Regions from separate parts of the Paenibacillus wuxiensis genome, predicted to be linked through region 1. Evidence: riboswitches for the same ligand, from Rfam matches in the RefSeq annotation. Region 1 holds a riboswitch; the other holds the start of a gene.
The links. Region 1 has a riboswitch for cyclic di-AMP ahead of ABN764_RS27610 (C40 family peptidase). Riboswitches for the same ligand answer to the same signal wherever they lie in the genome.
Positions count from the first base shown of each region.

Region 1 (4,855 bases):
AGGTTACGATTTAGAACGTACCGTCGTTCATGAGATTGGACATCAATACTTTTATGGACTTCTCGCCTCAAACGAATTCGAGGAAGCATGGCTCGATGAAGGGTTCACTTCCTATGCAGAAGACAAGCTGATGGAGCAAGAATTCGGAGTACTTCCAAATAACGCAATACAAGCCAGCTACATCACAGATCCAGCTCCACTGAAGCTGAATGCATGGCGCTACAAAAATCAAAATCATTATGCGGAAAATGTGTACATGCGTGCCAAGCTGGTGCTGCTTGCAATCGAGAAGCAAGTCGGGGAAAAAATGATGAGCCGCATTATGAGAACTTATACGCAGAAGTACCGTTTCAAGTACCCAACTACATCAGACTTTCAGCGAGTTGTTGAGCAGGTAACTAACCGCAAGTGGAATGATTTCTTCCAACAATATGTGTACAACGGCATGATGGCAGACTTCGCCGTGGAGAACATTGATTCACGTACGATTGAATCGAATGGGTCTACCCAATATGAAGCGACTGTCTATATCCGCAAGCTCGGTGCCAATTATCCATCCATTCCGATCGTATTTGGATTCTCGGATGGCACGACGACTCGCAAGGGATGGAATGGAGAGGGAGACCGCATCCAATATACCGTCACCCATAAAGCGCCGCTCAGCTGGGTCATGGTTGATCCTCTATATTCGATTGTCGTTGAGAACAAGCACATCAATAATTATATGCGTGCTCATGTCGATGAACCTGTCCGTACACGAGTTAATTTATCCGTCATCAAGGTAATCGAAGCTGTTACGAACATTTTGGGGTGGTGATAGTGTGAAGGCTTATGTGCGTTCAGGCTGGAATTGGTGCAAAGAGCACATCTATATATGGGTCATTCTATTCTTGTACCAACTGTTATGGGGGTTCTTCCTCTATCGCTTCGTCGATGGAGTGGTAACACCTATCCTGCGCCGTTACCCAGATCCAGCACCTACCGAGATGAGCAGGCAGCTCTTTCTGACCGAAAGCCAGTTCTATCTAATGAAGACGAATGACTACTTCCCTTACTTATGGGCTATCCTCGGATTCGTTGCCGTCCATATGCTGCTTACCCCCTTCATTCACGCGGGTGTATTCCATGCTATGTCACGGCCCAAGCAGCAGGGGCTTGCCTTTTTCCAAGGTATCAAGCTCGCTTGGAAGCCAATGCTTGTCCTCTATCTACTCGAGACACTGCTCATTATCGCACCCGCTATATGGTTCGTTCCTTATGCGGCCCATGCCCTGTCCACATCGGCTTCTCTGTCTTCCTTACTCGTGGCAGTGGCACCGTTTGTAATCGCTTGGTTCATTGGCGGCTGGCTTGTTCATCAATTGTTCTTATTCCTTAACTTCGGCGCTGCCTCAGAAACACCGTTAATTCGATCTGTGACAGCCGGAACTCGTCGCTTGCTTCCCATTCTAGGATTGTCACTTCTCTTTATTGGTATCACGATTGGCGTAGGCATATTGTCCACAACGGCGGCGGCCGTGTTCACCGGAATTACCGCACTCATTATTCAACAGGCATTGCCTGCCATTATGACTATACTCAAAATGTGGGGATTGTCTGCACGCCACGCTGTCTGGCAGGAAGCAGAGCAACAGATGAAATAATGGGGGTTCTGATTGAGCGCAATTTAGTTACAGAGTTATAAAGTTACAAAGTTACAAAGTTACAAAGGGTTACGATGATATTGAAGTAGCGTAACCTAACAAAATGAATTAAAAAACTTGTCTATCAGCGAAAAAAACGCTGATCTGACAAGTTTTTTTCGTGTCAAGGACAAAAAATATTTGTCAAAGGAATTTCCGTCTGTTACAATAAGTCTAGATTTATTACAACTTTGTCATGAAAGCGGCACTAACTCTTGCAAAATTGTTACTATCGCACGCAGCAATACATATTCCAAAAACCAGAATGCCGAGTTTCCGGGCGGACCGGAAAGCGGGGGAACCAGTTTTTACGGGTGAATTGATCTTGTAACACAGGGATCATAGGGGTCCTTCAACCGAACCCTCCAGCTAACCTCGCAGGCACGGAAGGAGCCTTCCCTTTGAAGAAGAAGCTAGTTACAGCGGTGCTCGGACTGAGCGTTCTGTTTACTTCGTTCAGTGCAGGCAGCACATTCGCAGCATCCAAAATGGACAACACGATTGACGGTTTGCTTGGCATTTCGTACAAGTATGGTGGTACAACAACGAAAGGCTTTGACTGCTCCGGATTTACGAAGTACGTGTTCGACAAGTTCGAAATTGATCTTCCTCGCACATCTTCGTCGCAATTTGACGCTGGTGAGAAAGTTAGCAAAGACGAGCTTCGTCCAGGAGACCTGGTCTTCTTTGACACAAGCGGCGGCAACGGTGTATCGCATGTCGGCATTTACGTAGGCGACAACAAATTCGCACACGCTTCGACAAGCAAGGGTACGCGCATCGACAGCCTTAGCATGGACTACTACGAGAAGCGCTATGTAGGTGCACGTCGTGTAATGAGCGAGAATGACTTCTCGTCTATCGCTACTGAAAATCAATAATATCAATAGTTTGATTGTTTACTGCACTCTTATAATGATATGAACGACTACATAACCCGATGAGAAGCGCTACGCGCCTTTTCGTCGGGTTGTTTCATGTTACCCTCATTATCCGCGCAAATCCAACTTCTTTATCCTATGCATCTCTGCATGTCAACGATTCGTGCTTTTATCTATCTTTACGAAATATTTCTTTTTCGGTTTCAACCATTCTCATCGCCATTAACGACACAAGGACATGCGCTTGTGCGCATGTCCCGATATCTTGTCTGGATATTCACTATTTTCGCATAGACGCTTCTGATTTACTTAACTGACCCATTCAATTCTTGGAATTTCGCCTTAATCTCTTCTGGTGTGAGCCCATCCGCCTCTGCTCGATGCTTTTCTTCCTCGTGCTGAAGCTGAGTCTGACGATCCTCGACATGCTTCCCATTAATGTGATGTTTCTCGTGGAACAGTCGTCCTTTTATGCCTAATTTCTCGCGTAATTCCTGGTGAATTTGCTTGTTGCTCTTGCCTTCTGTCGAAATTCCGTGTTTCTTAGCTAGCAATTGAAGCTTCTTCTCGCGCAGCTGCTTCATTTCTGCACGAAGCTCCTTCATTTGTGCCTGTACTTGTTCTAATTGTTTATCCGTCTCCATGCTCTGCTGATTCGGCTGTACAGCCTGAGATGAAGTGACCACTCGTACAGCAGCTTGCTCTCTGCTCTTATCTGCCGCAGCATCTAGCGCAGTTCTGCTTTGCGCTGCTGCAGGTGAAGCCATCAAGAGAAGCATTAGGCACGTCCACGCTGCTACGGTTGAATTGCGTTTCATAGGTTCCACCTCCTTATGTAAGGGATGGCTATAGTATGTTCGTAATTCCTGAAATGAAACTGAAAATAAGCTAAATATTCACTTAGTGAAGCACTTACCCATTTATATTCTGGATGCTAATTGAGCCGACAATTCTCCATCAAGTATCTTCTGCATATATTCCAGCAGCAGTTCTTAATCCAGCCAGCCCTTCTCCCTGGCAGTTCGAATCGCCTCAATTCGCGTACCCGCTCCTACTTTGCTAATCGCATCCGACATATAGTTGCGCACCGTTCCATAGGATAAGAACAATTTGGCGCTAATATCCTGCATGGACAGTCCATTCTCAGCAAGCAACAGCACTTCCTTCTCCCTCGGGGACAACGGACAAGGGTCTTCCCACGCAGCCAACGTTAATTCGGGACTCATCACCCGCTTGCCTGCATATACCTGGCGAATGGCATCTGACAACTCGTCGCTTGGACTGTCCTTGAGTAAATAACCGCCTACACTGGATGCCATTGCACGCTGGAGATAGCCTGAGCGAGCAAAGGTCGTCAGCATAATAATCCGACAGTCCAGCCCCTTCTTCTTGACTGCATCCGCGACATCCAGCCCCGTCATAAGTGGCATCTCGATATCCAGTACCGCGATATCCGGCTGAAGTACCTCTATAAGCGACAGCGCTACACTGCCATTCTCGGCCTGACCAATCACTTCGATATCATCCTCAAGAGACAACAAGGTGGCGAGTGCACTTCGCAGCATCTGTTGGTCCTCTCCCAATATAACTCGAATCATGATGAACCTTTCCCCTTCCCATCGCGGATTACACGCGGAATGACTAACGATAATGCCGTTCCCTTGTGGGCACCAGACTCTATAGCAAGCGTCCCGTCCACAAGCTGAAGCCGCTGTTTCAGTCCGGCCATGCCTGTCCCACTTGATTGCTTAAGCTGGTGCTCATCAATTCCGATGCCATCATCTGCAATCTCCAATCGAACCCTTGCCTCTCCCACCTCAACCCGAACCGAGCAATGCTTCGCCCGGCTGTGCCTGACGACATTCGTTAAGGTCTCCCGGAAGCACATGGCGAGAATCGTCTCCTGCAATGCTGATAATGGCAATCGGCCCACAATGCTTGGGGCTGCTGCTGAAGGGCTAATTCCCTCGCTGCGTTCCTGAAATTCCAGCTCAATTCCTGCGGCAGCGCATAGCTGCCTTCCATGCTCATATTCCTCTGCAAGCTTGACGATCTTCATTTCAGTTACGAGTTGGCGCATCTGCTTCAACGCCGCACGCGATGTTTCTTGAATCTCCCTTGCTTCAGCGATGGCCCGCTCTGGATTCCGTGTAATAAGCTTCTCTGTCACTTCACTCTTAAGCGTGATCAAGGACAACGTGTGTCCAAGTGTATCATGCAATTCGCGTGCAATGCGCTGGCGCTCTTCCTGCTGGGCCATCCGCTCGAGCTGTGAGGTCGCTGCCTGCAATC
Region 1 covers NZ_JBEFZI010000017.1:39,453-44,307, forward strand. Annotated here, with positions in the region: gene ABN764_RS27600 (M1 family metallopeptidase) at 1-817, shown strand, start outside; gene ABN764_RS27605 (hypothetical protein) at 822-1,643, shown strand; cyclic di-AMP (ydaO/yuaA leader) riboswitch at 1,939-2,080, shown strand; gene ABN764_RS27610 (C40 family peptidase) at 2,084-2,563, shown strand; gene ABN764_RS27615 (serine protease) at 2,869-3,381, opposite strand; gene ABN764_RS27620 (response regulator transcription factor) at 3,556-4,161, opposite strand; gene ABN764_RS27625 (sensor histidine kinase) at 4,158-4,855, opposite strand, start outside.

Region 2 (4,855 bases), on a different contig from region 1:
AATGCGCCAACGCGCTTCCTCGTAGCAGGCATGGGAGATGCGCTCTCCACTTACTTCGAAGCACGTGCAACAGCAAGCTCTTATTCGAATGTAAATGCAGGACTGCCTTGTGGTGCAATGGGAGGAGTAGCACCTGCCAAAGGTACGAAAGCAGCACTCGCACTTGCGAAGTTGTGCTACGAGACATTGCTTGAAGACGGTGCGAAGGCGAAGATGGCTTGCGATGCGAACTTGGTAACGCCTGCACTGGAGAACATTGTAGAAACGAATATTCTTTTGTCTGGATTAGGATTCGAGAGCGGCGGATTGGCAGCAGCTCATGCCATCCACAATGGATTAACTTCACTTGAAGGCACTCACTCTTATATGCATGGCGAGAAGGTAGCCTTTACAACATTGGTGCAGCTTGTCCTTGAGAATGCAAGCGCAGCAGAGATGAACGAGGTATTGGAATTCTGCCTAAGCATTGGTCTTCCGGTATGCTTGGCTGATCTCGGTGTAACAAGTGTTACGAACGAAGAATTACAGGCAGTAGCACAGAAGGCGTGCATCCCTGAAGAATCTATCCACTCCATGCCGTTCCCAGTCACAGAAGAGATGGTTGTATCGGCGATTCGAGTGGCTGATATGATGGGTCAACAATTCAAAGACCAGAAGGACGTGTAAGGAATGAAAAAAATACTGAATCAACCGGAAACTTTGGTTCGGGAAATGTGTAACGGTATGGTGCTTGCACATCCGGAACTGGAGTTCATCAGCAAATACAAGATTGTCAAGAAAAAAATCGTGAATGAGAACAAGGTTACGTTGATCAGTGGCGGAGGAAGCGGTCATGAACCAGCTCACGCTGGATTTGTAGGACAAGGCATGCTCGATGTAGCTGTATGCGGTGATGTATTTGCATCCCCCTCACAAATTCAAATTTATCAAGCGTTAAAGGCCTCTGCAAGCAAGAAGGGAACGCTGCTCATTATTAAGAACTACAGTGGCGACATTATGAACTTCAAAAATGCGTCGCATCTAGCCAAAGAAGACGGAATTCAGGTCGATTATGTCAAAGTGGACGACGATATAGCTGTAGAGGACAGTCTATACACGGTTGGCCGCAGAGGTGTTGCAGGCACAGTGCTCGTTCATAAGATTGCAGGTGCGGCCGCTGAAGAGGGCTTGGAGCTTGCAGAAGTGAAGGCGATTGCTCAGCACGCGATCGACAACACAAGAAGTATTGGATTCGCGCTTACCTCTTGTACAGTTCCAGCAAAAGGAACACCAACGTTCCAGTTGAATGACGATGAGATCGAGTACGGCGTAGGAATTCATGGGGAGCCTGGCATTCGTCGAGAGAAGATCGCTTCTGCTAACGAACTGGCGAAGAAAATGGTTGCGGATTTGTTCCGTGACATGAAGATTACAGCAGGCTCTAAGCAGGAGCTAGCCGTGCTGATTAATGGATTTGGCGGATCTCCGCTGCAAGAATTGTACTTGCTGGCGAACGCCGTAGTTCGGGAGATTCATGCACAGCAAATTACTCTTGTCAAAGTATTCGTAGGCAACTACATGACAAGTATCGATATGGCTGGCGCGTCGGTGTCGGTTATCCGCTTGGATGAACAGCTTAAGCATTACCTCGAAGCAAGCTGTAATACACCGGCGTTGCAGGTGAGTGGTTCATTTGAACCAATCCATCCTGAGGAGATGTCCGAAGCAGGAACTGCGAGCCACGAGGTATCCTTCACAGTAGAGACGGACGAGGCCTTCTCGAAGGTCGAACATAATGTGTTCACGGTTAATAACCTGATCTATCTAACAGACAAGATGAGTGAAATCATCATTGAAAATGAGGTTCCATTCTGCGATTTGGATTCACATGCAGGTGATGGCGACTTCGGTATGAGTGTGGCGAAGGGCTTCAAACAATTGAAGAGAGAATGGCATGACATCATTGCACATCATTCAGACAACATGGGCAATTTCCTCCATGCTTGCTCGTTAGTTATTATGGAGCATTGCGGCGGCGCTTCCGGCCCAATCTGGGGTTCAGCATTCCGTGCAGCCAGCAAGTTCGCGGGCGAACGCGTAGAATTGTCCGTTTCTGAATTTGCACAAATGATGCAAGCAGTTGTTAAAGGCATTCAAGACACGGGCGAGCGCTCATTCGGAAGAGGAGCTGTAGTTGGGGATAAGACACTTGTCGATGCGTTGGCTCCATTTGCAGATGCGTGGGTACAGAGTGCGTCTGAGGGCGATGACGTGAAGACTGCTTCTGTGAAAGCGGCAGAGGCTGCTGTTCAAGGTGCAAAGTATACAGAGACAATAGTAGCTCGTATGGGAAGAGCGGGGACGGTTGGCGAACGGAGTCTTGGCTATCCTGATGCTGGTGCCTATGCGCTTGGCGTGATTTTCACAGCATTGTCCCAAGTGATCAAGTAAGAAGCGAGCGGATTAGGAATAGATCAATTTCCGACCAAATGGAATACTAGAAAAGTAGAACCGGAGTGCAGTCTAGCATACTCCGGTTCTTTTTGTTTGGAAGATATTATAATTAATTACAATATATTTGAAATGATCTCCTGTATTATCCGTGTTAGGATCGGAAACGTACCACAAAACAAGCCGAAGCTCGTCAGAGCGCGGGGGAACCGATTCATTGGGGTGAAGTCGTATAGCGACAGGGGAGTCCACTTTAACCCGAACCCGACAGCTAACCTCGCAGGCTGCAAAGGGAGAGATGTACAGGATGAAGAAGACATTTAAGAAAGTTGTAATTACAAGTGCAATTGCATTGGCACCGGTTATGGCGGTGAACTCTGCTATGGCAGCACCCGTTAGCCCAGTGCAACAGCCGAATCCAATGATGAACTCGAATTGTTCAAACCTGGGTATGAATATGGACTTTGATAAAGTATTCCAAGATAACTCGGAATTGAAGCAAATCTTGTCCAAATGGATGGAAGCCATTCAAAAAGAAATTGGGAATAAGCCAATCGTTCCGCCTCCCGTTCAAAAGCCAGAGGTGGACAAGCCGGAAGTAAATAAACCTGAAGTTGAAAAGCCAGAAGCTAACAAACCTGAAGTTGAGAAACCTGAGGTAGAGAAGCCAGAAATCGAGAAACCTGAAGTTGAAAAGCCTGAGGTTAACAAACCAGAAGTAAACAAGCCAGAAGCTGAAAAACCAGTAACACCTGGTGAAAATAAACCAACTGCGCCACAAGACAACAACAATGCGAACAGTGACTTCGCTAGCCAAGTTATCGATTTGGTGAACCAAGAACGTGCGAATGCTGGTTTGCAGCCATTGAAATCCGATGCACAATTGAACAAAGTTGCGATGATCAAGGCGAAAGACATGAACGATAACAACTACTTTGACCATCAATCTCCAACACTTGGCTCCCCATTCGATCTGATGAGAGCACAAGGTGTCAATTTCAATACTGCTGGCGAGAACATTGCCAAAGGCCAACGTAATCCGCAAGAAGTAATGAACGCATGGATGAACAGCGATGGACACCGTAAGAACATCCTGAACTCCAGCTTCACTTCCATCGGTGTTGCATACTACAATGGCGTGTGGGTACAATCATTCACAGGCTAACGAGTTAAGTATGTAGATATCACATCAAGAACCTGCAGGTAAGTGCAGGTTCTTTTTTTTGTATTTAATCAGGCGCTCTACAAGAGAATAACGAGGAAATTAACAGAAATGAAGTTGATCTTATATGTCTCTGTTGAAGACCGGATTCAGTTTCTTTTCAATGTTATACCAATTGTGCCATCCTGTTGTTGGATCGATGAATTCTCTCATTGCTGCACGCATCCATACAGATCGAGCAAAATTTTTAACATTTATGCGTCTACAGCGATAAATCACTTTGTCTTCATTGGGCAGCTCAACCTGCATAAGCCACGCGCAATAGGACATGAACGACAACTTATTAAGCTCAAGCATTGACACGACGGCTGTCGCCATGCGTTCATCTTCCTCTGTTCGCAAGATATGATTCGCATGAAGAAGCATGTGCTCAATGGCACTGAGAAGCTTCTTGCATTCCTCTGGGCCAATGTGTGGACTGCGTACACAAGCAGCCATGACATCTGCGATGTGAGCTGGAGCATGAGCCCATCCCTTAACTTCTACATAATCGCGATAATCGTTCTCCTGCATGCAATAATCAACAACTCGCTTCGCAATGTGTTCATATAAAGGCTTGCTTATATAAGGCTGTTGTTCATCACGCTTCAGAAGCAGTGCGAGTAAGAGGGCGGAGAATGTACGTTGGAAGACCGAATCGTTCTCAGCAGTCCCAATTCCTTTGAAAAGCATTTGGTCTGATAACGTCTGATGAAGAAGCTCTGTTAGTTGTCCAGCGGTCAGGATTTTTTGTGTAATAAGCCATTCATACAATATCCCGTATGCAAGATCATCCCTCAATTCAGGATCTGTAGAGCCAAGTAGGCTGACTACTTGTTGTACGGCTTCATATTGTTCGATTTCTGTTGGTAGCTCATATTGATGATCCATAATTGAGCGCAGATGCTGCTTGTCCATGAAATGAATCCCCCCCATTAAAGATGTTTAGGTATTTGTATTCGCTAATGAATAATCATAAAAAGAATGAATGATCATTTTAACATGATAGGAAAGAAATGTATATGTATACGGATGGTAGTAACGAACGAAATCATGGTTCTAGCAATTCGGTATAGTTAGCAAGTAAGGAGGGAATGAATAAGAAACCCCCTGAACATTATCGTTTAGGGGGAGAGAGATAACTTTATACCCAACCGAAGGCTCTAGCGAGCTGAGCCGTGGCGAAGGTGACTGCTATAGCGATTCCAAGCGGAATAACGGCAG
Region 2 covers NZ_JBEFZI010000006.1:147,137-151,991, reverse strand. Annotated here, with positions in the region: gene ABN764_RS14825 (glycerol dehydrogenase) at 1-666, shown strand, start outside; gene dhaK (dihydroxyacetone kinase subunit DhaK) at 670-2,430, shown strand; cyclic di-AMP (ydaO/yuaA leader) riboswitch at 2,602-2,731, shown strand; gene ABN764_RS14815 (CAP domain-containing protein) at 2,738-3,595, shown strand; gene ABN764_RS14810 (DUF2785 domain-containing protein) at 3,716-4,549, opposite strand; gene ABN764_RS14805 (nucleoside recognition domain-containing protein) at 4,776-4,855, opposite strand, start outside.
Region 2: another riboswitch for cyclic di-AMP. It lies ahead of ABN764_RS14815 (CAP domain-containing protein); the one in region 1 lies ahead of ABN764_RS27610 (C40 family peptidase).